One region of the Dorea sp. AF24-7LB genome, then DNA from elsewhere that is predicted to be linked to it. Evidence: predicted binding sites of a transcription regulator. Region 1 holds the regulator's gene; the other holds the start of a gene.
The links. Region 1 encodes NrdR, which represses ribonucleotide reductase genes. Its sites were predicted from a motif close to CACAANATNTTGTG; they were not measured.
Positions count from the first base shown of each region.

Region 2: the regulator NrdR is predicted to act here: its motif matches at 2,984-2,997, upstream of nrdD (anaerobic ribonucleoside-triphosphate reductase).

Region 1 covers NZ_QUFR01000002.1:82,095-86,509, reverse strand. The annotation lists gene dapB (4-hydroxy-tetrahydrodipicolinate reductase) at 27-827, opposite strand; gene arcC (carbamate kinase) at 995-1,924, shown strand; gene DWY31_RS02835 (ferredoxin) at 1,986-2,171, shown strand; gene DWY31_RS02830 (PRC-barrel domain-containing protein) at 2,341-2,580, shown strand; gene nrdR (transcriptional regulator NrdR) at 2,660-3,121, shown strand; gene truA (tRNA pseudouridine(38-40) synthase TruA) at 3,190-3,924, shown strand; gene DWY31_RS02815 (exodeoxyribonuclease III) at 3,940-4,415, shown strand, end outside.
Region 2 covers NZ_QUFR01000004.1:185,948-190,362, forward strand. The annotation lists gene DWY31_RS06160 (tRNA threonylcarbamoyladenosine dehydratase) at 1-518, opposite strand, end outside; gene nrdD (anaerobic ribonucleoside-triphosphate reductase) at 722-2,911, opposite strand; gene DWY31_RS06170 (metallophosphoesterase) at 3,079-4,269, opposite strand; gene DWY31_RS06175 (DUF975 family protein) at 4,266-4,415, opposite strand, start outside.

The sequences.
Region 1 (4,415 bases):
AAACCGCCAGACTGACCCGAGCCGGACTAGCTCAGATGCAGGACATCCTTAATGGTATAATATCCAGGACCTTTATTAGCAAGATACGCTGCGCAGTCGCAGGCGCCTCTTGCGAAACATTCCCAGTTGTAGCAGTGGTGAGTGATTTCCAGACGTTCTCCCATGCCACCAAAGAATACAGTGTGGCTACTTGGAATATTGCCGGCGCGCAGAGAATGATAACCGATTGTTCCAGGTTCTCGCGGAGAAACTCCTTCCCTGCCGTATACAGCGATATCGGATAATTCTTTGCCAAGTGCATGTGCCATGGTCTCACCCATTTCTTTGGAAGTACCGCTCGGTGCATCTTTCTTCCACTGATCATGCATCTCAAGAATCTCAATGTCCAGTTCTTCCCCAACTGTCTTTGTGATAAATTCCAGAACTTTATTCATGACATTGACGAGTTTGGAAGTGTTGGCTGCATAGAGCATTGGAATAGAAGAAGCAGCATCTTCAAAACGTTTCATCTCTTCGTCGGAGAAACCGGTAGAACCGCAGACCAGACCTTTTTTATGTCTGATGGCAAGATCCAGAACTTCCATAGCCATCTCTTTAGTAGAAAAATCGATGATCACATCGCATTTGTCAATAACGGATTCGAGATCATCTACAACCGGAACGTGCAGTTCTTTTCCGACCATTGCGACAGTTCCGAGATCTGTTCCGATGTAATCGCGCCCTTTTGGACCGATACCGGCAACCAGTTCCATGTCATCACGGGAGGCTGCAACCTGTGTGATCAATTTGCCCATTTTCCCTCTTGGGGCTGTTACGATAACTTTCATAAATGTAAACTCCTTTCGTATACGTTTTCAACACGTACCGGGAAATCCCTTTTAATAATTTCAGTTTACCACAAAAGACGAGCAGGAGTTGCATTTTTTTCAGAAAGAGGCTATAATTCTTTTTATAATCTTGAGAGGAAATTTACAGAAAATAAGAGGTATAGAGCATGAAGAAAAGAGTAGTCGTTGCGCTGGGACATCGTGCCCTTGGTACGACCTTGCCGGAGCAGCAGGAAGCAGTTAAGAAAACATCAAAAGTAATCGCGGATCTGATCGAGGACGGATATCAGGTTGCCATTACACACAGCAACGCACCGCAGGTAGGTATGATCCATACAGCGATGAACGAATTTGGAAAAGTACACGAGAACTATACAGCGGCGCCAATGTCTGTATGTTCTGCCATGAGCCAGGGCTATATCGGATATGACCTTCAGAATGCGATTCGCGAGGAACTTTTAAACAGAGGCATTTACAGAACAGTCAGCACGATCCTGACACAGGTAGTTGTGGATCCATATGATGAAGCATTCTATACACCGACCAAGATCCTTGGACGTTATATGAATGTGGAAGAAGCAAATGAGGAGCGTAAGAAGGGTAATTATGTAGTAGAGGAACCAGGCAAAGGGTTCCGCCGCATCGTGTCTGCACCGAATCCGGTACGCATTGTAGAGATTGATGCGATCAAGGCTCTTCTGGATGCAGATCAGATTGTTATTGCGTGCGGTGGTGGTGGTATTCCGGTTCTGGAACAGGATAACCATTTGAAAGGTGCAAGCGCTGTCATTGAGAAGGATCTGACTGCCGGAAAGATGGCAGAGGATACACAGGCAGACGAGCTGATCATTCTGACGAGTGTAGATCAGGTGAAAATTAATCTCGGACGTGACAATGAAGAAGCACTGGGCGAGATTTCCGTAGAAAATGCGAAGAAATATATGGAAGAGGGACATTTCGGAGAGTATAATATGCTTCCGAAGTTAAGTGCTTCTGTTTCTTTCATTGAAAAAGGAGAAGCAAGAAGCGCACTCATTACTTCTTTTGATAAGCTTGGCGAAGCTTTAAAAGGAAAGACAGGAACTAAGATTTCTTAAGAAATTCGTTTAAAATGTCTGCAATCTGGTTATACTACCGGAAAAATGAAGGAGGTAACCGATGAAGGCAAGAGTGATGGATGGCTGCATTTCCTGCGGTGCATGTGTGACAACGTGCCCGGAAGTATTCTCGTTTGATGAAGATGGACTTGCGGAAGCATGTGGAGAAGTTGCATCGGAATATGAAGAAGCAGCAAAAGAAGCAAGAGATGACTGTCCGGTATCTGTGATTGATATTGTGGAGTAATAAAATGCGAAGATAAACTGGGGTATGGTGAAGAACTGTACTCCTGTTTTTGTTTATCGGGAAAGAACTTTCCTTATATATAAAAACGCTCCACCAGATGTGCACCTGTACGAATAAGCAGCGTGCTGCATATAATAAATATAAGAATAATACGAGTGGAAGTGTCAGTGTGCGTTTCAGTGAATTTCAGGAAAAAGAAGTGATCAATGCGTGTGACTGTTGCAAACTTGGATATGTAGAAGATCTGGTCATAGATGAGAAAAAAGGAAAAATTGAAGCAATCATTATACCAAAAGGGCGGGGGATCTGTAATTTTTTCTGTGAGGATGGAGAATACATCATTCCATTTGCCTGTATTAAACGGATTGGACCGGATATTATTCTGATTGAAATGCATGAAGAAAAGTAAAATGTTTCTTTTGATGTTTGACTTCTCTAAGAGCAACCGATATACTAAAAGATAGAATGTATGAAAGGAATTTAGTGTGATGAAATGTCCATATTGTGGTAATTCAGATACAAGAGTTATAGATTCAAGACCGGCGGAAGAAGGCAATTCTATCCGCAGACGCAGATCCTGTGATGCATGCGGGAAACGTTTCACGACTTATGAAAAGATAGAGACGATTCCGCTGATCATTATTAAAAAGGATGATAACAGAGAACAGTATGACCGAGGCAAGATTGAAAGAGGAATTTTAAGAGCTTGTTATAAACGTCCGGTATCGGCGGCAAGGATCCAGAAGACAGTGGAAGCTGTGGAGACACAGGTGTTCAGTCTGGAAGAGAAAGAGATTGCAAGCAGTACGATCGGTGAGATCGTTATGGATGCGCTGAAAGATCTGGACGAAGTTGCATATGTAAGATTCGCATCTGTATATAGGGAGTTTAAGGATGTGAATACATTTATGGATGAATTGAAGAAGATTCTGGATGGACAGGAACAATAAAGTTTTACAATATTCTGTACAGGATATAATATAGTGAGATGAGTACAAATAGACAGGGTGATTAGACTATGAGAACATATAAATTAACGATTTCCTATGATGGAAGCAGGTATCAGGGATGGCAGCGGCAGGCGACGACAGACAATACGATCCAGTTTGTACTGGAATGGAGCATTGGCAAATTAGTCGGATACCGCGTGCGTGTAGACGGTTCGGGGAGAACAGACGCCGGAGTACATGCAAGAGGTCAGGTGGCAAGTGTGAAGCTTTCCAAATTGTATGATCCACAGGAGATGAAGGATTCGTTGAACCGTTATCTCCCGGAGGATATCCGTATCGTGAAGGTGGAACTGGTGCGAAATGGATTTCATGCCAGAAAAAGTGCCAAAGGCAAGAAATATGAATATTATATTGACTGCAGAGAAAAACCGGATGTATTTTCCAGAAGATACTGCTATCATTATCCGGAAAAATTAGATATAGAAGCGATGCGTGAGGCCGTGCCATATCTGCTGGGACCGAAGAACTTTACAAGTTTTACGGATGATAAGGATTGCAAAGATCCGATCCGCAAGATCACCAATATCAAGATTGTAAGTTCCGGTGAGAAGGTGCGTATCACTTTCTATGGAACTGGATTCTTATATCATATGGCACGTATCTTGACAGGTACTTTGCTGGAAATCGGTACCGGCAAGCGTGAGGCATCGATGCTTCCGGTTGTGATTGCGGCAGAAGACAGAAGCCTTGCCGGATTTCTCGCGCCAGCCAGAGGTCTGTTTTTAAGAAAAGTGTATTATTAGAAGGAAAACGAACAGATGAAATGTATATCATGGAATGTAAATGGAATTCGTGCCTGCGTAAAGAAAGGATTTCTTGATTTCTTCAAAGAAGCGGATGCAGATATTTTCTGTATTCAGGAAACGAAGATGCAGGAAGGACAATTAGATCTGGAGCTGGATGGATACGAACAGTACTGGAATTATGCCGTGAAGAAAGGTTATTCCGGAACGGCGGTATTTACAAAAGAAAGGCCCCTTGCTGTTACTTATGGCATGGCAATTGAAGAACACGATCAGGAAGGCCGTGTAATCACACTGGAGTATGAGGATTTTTATTTTGTGACAGTGTATACGCCGAATTCACAGAGCGAACTGGCAAGACTGGATTACAGAATGACATGGGAAGATGATTTTCTCGCTTATCTGAAAGGGCTGGAAGAGAAGAAACCAGTGGTTTTCTGTGGGGATCTGAATGTTGCACACAAAGAGATCGACTTGAAGAATCCGAAGAC
Region 2 (4,415 bases), on a different contig from region 1:
ATAACTTTTGCAAGCGGGCATACTTTCGTCTTATAAATGTCTGCCACGCGGAACATACTGGCATCCAGTTTATTTCCGGCCCCCATACTGCTGATGATCGGCACATTTTTCTCCTTTGCCGCCATCACAAGTGCGATCTTCGCCGTTACCGTATCTACAGCATCGACGATATAATCATACTCTTCAAATGCGAAATCATCTGCATTTTCCGGCAGGAAGAAGCAGTCATGGATCGTCACTTTTGCATTCGGATTGATCTCCAGGATACGGTCACGCATCACTTTTGTCTTATATTTTCCAACAGTCTTTCTTGTCGCAATGATCTGACGGTTCAGGTTCGTCAGACATACTTTATCATCATCGATCAGATCAAATGCACCTACGCCGCTTCGCACCAGTGCCTCGCAGACGTAACCGCCCACGCCACCGATTCCAAATACCGCAACTCTGGCATTCGCAAGCCTGTCCATTGCTTCTTTTCCAAGTAATAATTCGGTTCTCGAAAATTGTGTCAGCATCTTCTTATCTTCTCCTTCTGCCGTACGAAACGTGTCTCACAGATTTTATCGCAATAATAGAACACGCTTTGTAAGTTTGTTACGCAAAACCAGCGGCTGCATTCCATGTCTCTCATGCATGCACCCGCCGGTCACTTCATATTCCCAGTAATTCAATAGGTTATATTATATATGGAGTTGTTCTTTTTGTCAATCTTTCCTTCTTACAGGTGAAGTACGCGGTCTTTGATTTCCTGTGTTCTTCCCTGATTCCAGAACTGTGTTCCGATATATCCACAGGTTCTTCTTGCTACACATAACTTATCCTGATCTCTGTTACCGCAGTTCGGACACTCCCAGATCAGTTTACCGTTTCCGTCTTCCTTGATCTGGATCTCACCGGTATAGCCGCAACATTCACAGTAATCGCTCTTCGTATTTAACTCAGCATACATGATATTCTCGTAAATATACTGCATAACGGAGAGTACTGCCGGAATATTGTCCTGCATATCCGGTACTTCGATGTAGCTGATCGCTCCACCCGGAGACAGCTTCTGGAATTCGGATTCGAATTTCAGTTTCTTAAATGCATCGATCTTCTCTGTTACATGTACGTGATAGCTGTTCGTAATATAATTCTTATCGGTTACGCCTTTGATGATTCCAAAACGTTTCTGTAAACATTTTGCAAATTTGTAAGTTGTAGATTCCATCGGTGTCCCGTATACGGAATAGCTGATGTGCTCTGCTTCTTTCCATTCTTTGCACTTATCATTCAGTTTCTGCATAACTTCCAGTGCAAACGGGCTTGCTTCCGGATCTGTATGGGATTTGCCAAGCATACGCATGCACATCTCATAAAGGCCCGCATATCCGAGAGAGATTGTTGAATATCCATTATAAAGCAGTCTGTCGATCGTCTCACCCTTCTTCAGTCTTGCCAGTGCACCATACTGCCACAGGATCGGCGCTACATCGGAAATCGTTCCGAGAAGACGCTCATGTCTGCAGCGGAGTGCCCGGTGGCACAACTCCAGACGTTCATCCAGAATCTTCCAGAATTTATCCATATCTCCATTAGAAGAACATGCCACATCTACAAGATTGATCGTTACAACTCCCTGATTGAAACGTCCATAGAACTTATGGCTTCCGTCCGGATTTCTCTGCTCGTCCTCAACTGTCAAAAATGAACGGCAGCCCATACACGGGTAAACTTCTCCCTGCTTCAGCTCACGCATCATCTTAGCGGAAATATAATCCGGTACCATACGTTTTGCTGTACATTCTGCTGCCAGCTTGGTCAGTTCCCAGTACTTGGAACCTTCTGTAATATTATCTTCATCCAATACATAGATCAATTTCGGGAATGCCGGAGTGATCCATACACCTTTTTCATTCTTAACGCCCTGCATTCTCTGTCTCATCACTTCTTCAATGATCATAGCAAGGTCATCTCTTAACTGTCCGTCTTCTACTTCATCCAGATACATAAATACGGTTACAAACGGCGCCTGTCCATTACAGGTCATCAGTGTGATAAGCTGATACTGGATCGTCTGGATTCCGCTCTTTACTTCATCGCGGAGTCTGCGTTCTGTAATCTTGTCAATGATTTCCGGATCCATGCTCTCGCCACATTCTTGTCTCTCAGCGATAACATTCTTACGGAGTTTCTGTCTGCTGATATCTACAAACGGTGCCAGATGTGCCAGTGTAAAAGACTGTCCGCCATACTGGTTACTTGCCACCTGTGCCACGATCTGGGTCGTTACATTACATGCTGTAAAAAAGCTATGCGGCTTCTCGATCAGCGTCTCACTGATCACTGTACCATTCTGCAACATATCCTGTAAATTGATCAGATCACAGTTATGTTCTTTCTGTGCAAAATAATCAGAATCATGGAAGTGGATGATTCCTGCTTCGTGCGCCTGCACAATCTCTTCCGGAAGGAGCAGACGTCTGGATAAGTCTTTGCTGACTTCTCCTGCCATGTAATCTCTCTGTGTAGAATTGATCACAGGATTCTTGTTGGAATTCTCTTGATTTACTTCTTCATTCATGTGCTCGATCAGTGCGAGGATTCCATTATCTGTTGTATTTGATTTTCTGGTAAGCTCTCTCTTATAACGATAACGCACATACTTCTGTGCGACTTCATATCCACGCATCTCCATGATGCCGGTCTCTACCATATCCTGAATATCTTCTACATTCACGGCATGGCGATATTCGTTCACTTTCTGACCGATTGTATCTGCCACTGCAAGAATCTGATATTCATTCAACTGATGGATCCGTTCTACCTCTTTGTTTGCAGATTTGATCGCATTTATGATCTTATCAAGCTGGAACGGTACTTCCTCTCCGTTTCGTTTGATCACATGATTTTTCACTTGAATTCCCATAATCCCCTTGATTTCTCCTTTTTTAGCATTCTTTTTTTATAACAAAATATAGATATTTTTAACTTGTCATTACACAATATGTTGTGTCTTTTACTATCATACACCAATTCAGAGCGAAAAGAAAGAGAAAGTTTTACTTTTTTGCAATTCCCTTTCTCTCTTTCTCTCTAATTGAATTTTATCTTAATCCGGCAGATCTCACTCTTCGTACCCACTCTCATATCCGGTCCGAATACGCCAAGCCCGGAAGTCACGATATTATGCATCTTTCCCTTTTTCAGATAGCCATAGGAGTTCTCCCACATCATGTCCGTAACCAAGTTCCCCGGGAACATCTGGCCATCATGTGTATGTCCACACAGATCCAGATCCACTCCCGCATCTGCCAGTTCTTTTAATTCTCTCGGTTCATGATCCACTACAAGAATTGGTTTCTTCTGATCCATTTCCTTCACCAGTTCTTTCGGAAGCTTTCTCTTCCTGATCCCTCTTCCCGGACGTTCATAATCAGCTCTTCCGAACAGATAAAAAGCATTGTCGATCTCGACTGCTTCATCCCGAAGCAGATGAATATTTGATTTCTCCAAAAATGTATCCATCCGCGGATCGCTCATCTTCTTCCCTTTTCTCGGAAATGTAAATCCTGCCAGAATCTTCTCCTGTATATCATGGTTGCCGTAACATGCATAGACACCATACCTGCTCTTGATCGATCTTAATATCTTCTCCAGGCGCTCCGGATTATCCAATGCCTCATATTCATTGTCAAAAATATCTCCCGCGATCACTACAAGATCCGGTTTTGACGCATTGATCTTCTCCACCATCCGCTGCATATGGCTGCTGCCGATGCTGTATCCCAGATGGAAATCAGCCACAAGAACAAGATTCAGTTCCTTCCGATTCCCTGCTTTCTTTGATATCTTTACCTGATAATCTGTCGTTACGATATGACGTGCACCATAGATCCCGGCGGCACTGAATGCCAGAATCACTGCCAGACATATACTGCCCACGATAACATGTCCTTTTCTTGAAAAAAGTCTTTCCTTTTTCGGAAATGACACATGTTTCAGAATGAGTCTTATAAGATCTGCTACAAGAACTGTAAGCAAGATATATAATAACACACCCAGCCAGTAATTGCCAATCCCTTTCAGCACTCTTTGTAACATCGACGGCGGTACAAGGAATCCAAAAAGCAGGCTTAGCGCCAGAAAAACGTACACTGTGACGAGCAGTCCCCTGAGAAAAAAATTTTTTGTCACATCGTGACAGGCTGCAAGCCAGTGCAGCATGCGCCAGAGTATATATCCGCATAATAACAGATACAGCGGAGCCAGATATAATGCGATCATTGTTTTACTACCTTCCCTTCTTTTTCATATGTCCGGACGGCTGTCGTCCTCATTTTGCTGATTCCTTTCCCCTCATTCGGATGACGTACCGACCACATCTGATCTGCGCCAAACAATACTAACAACAGCACACATAACGCAATCAG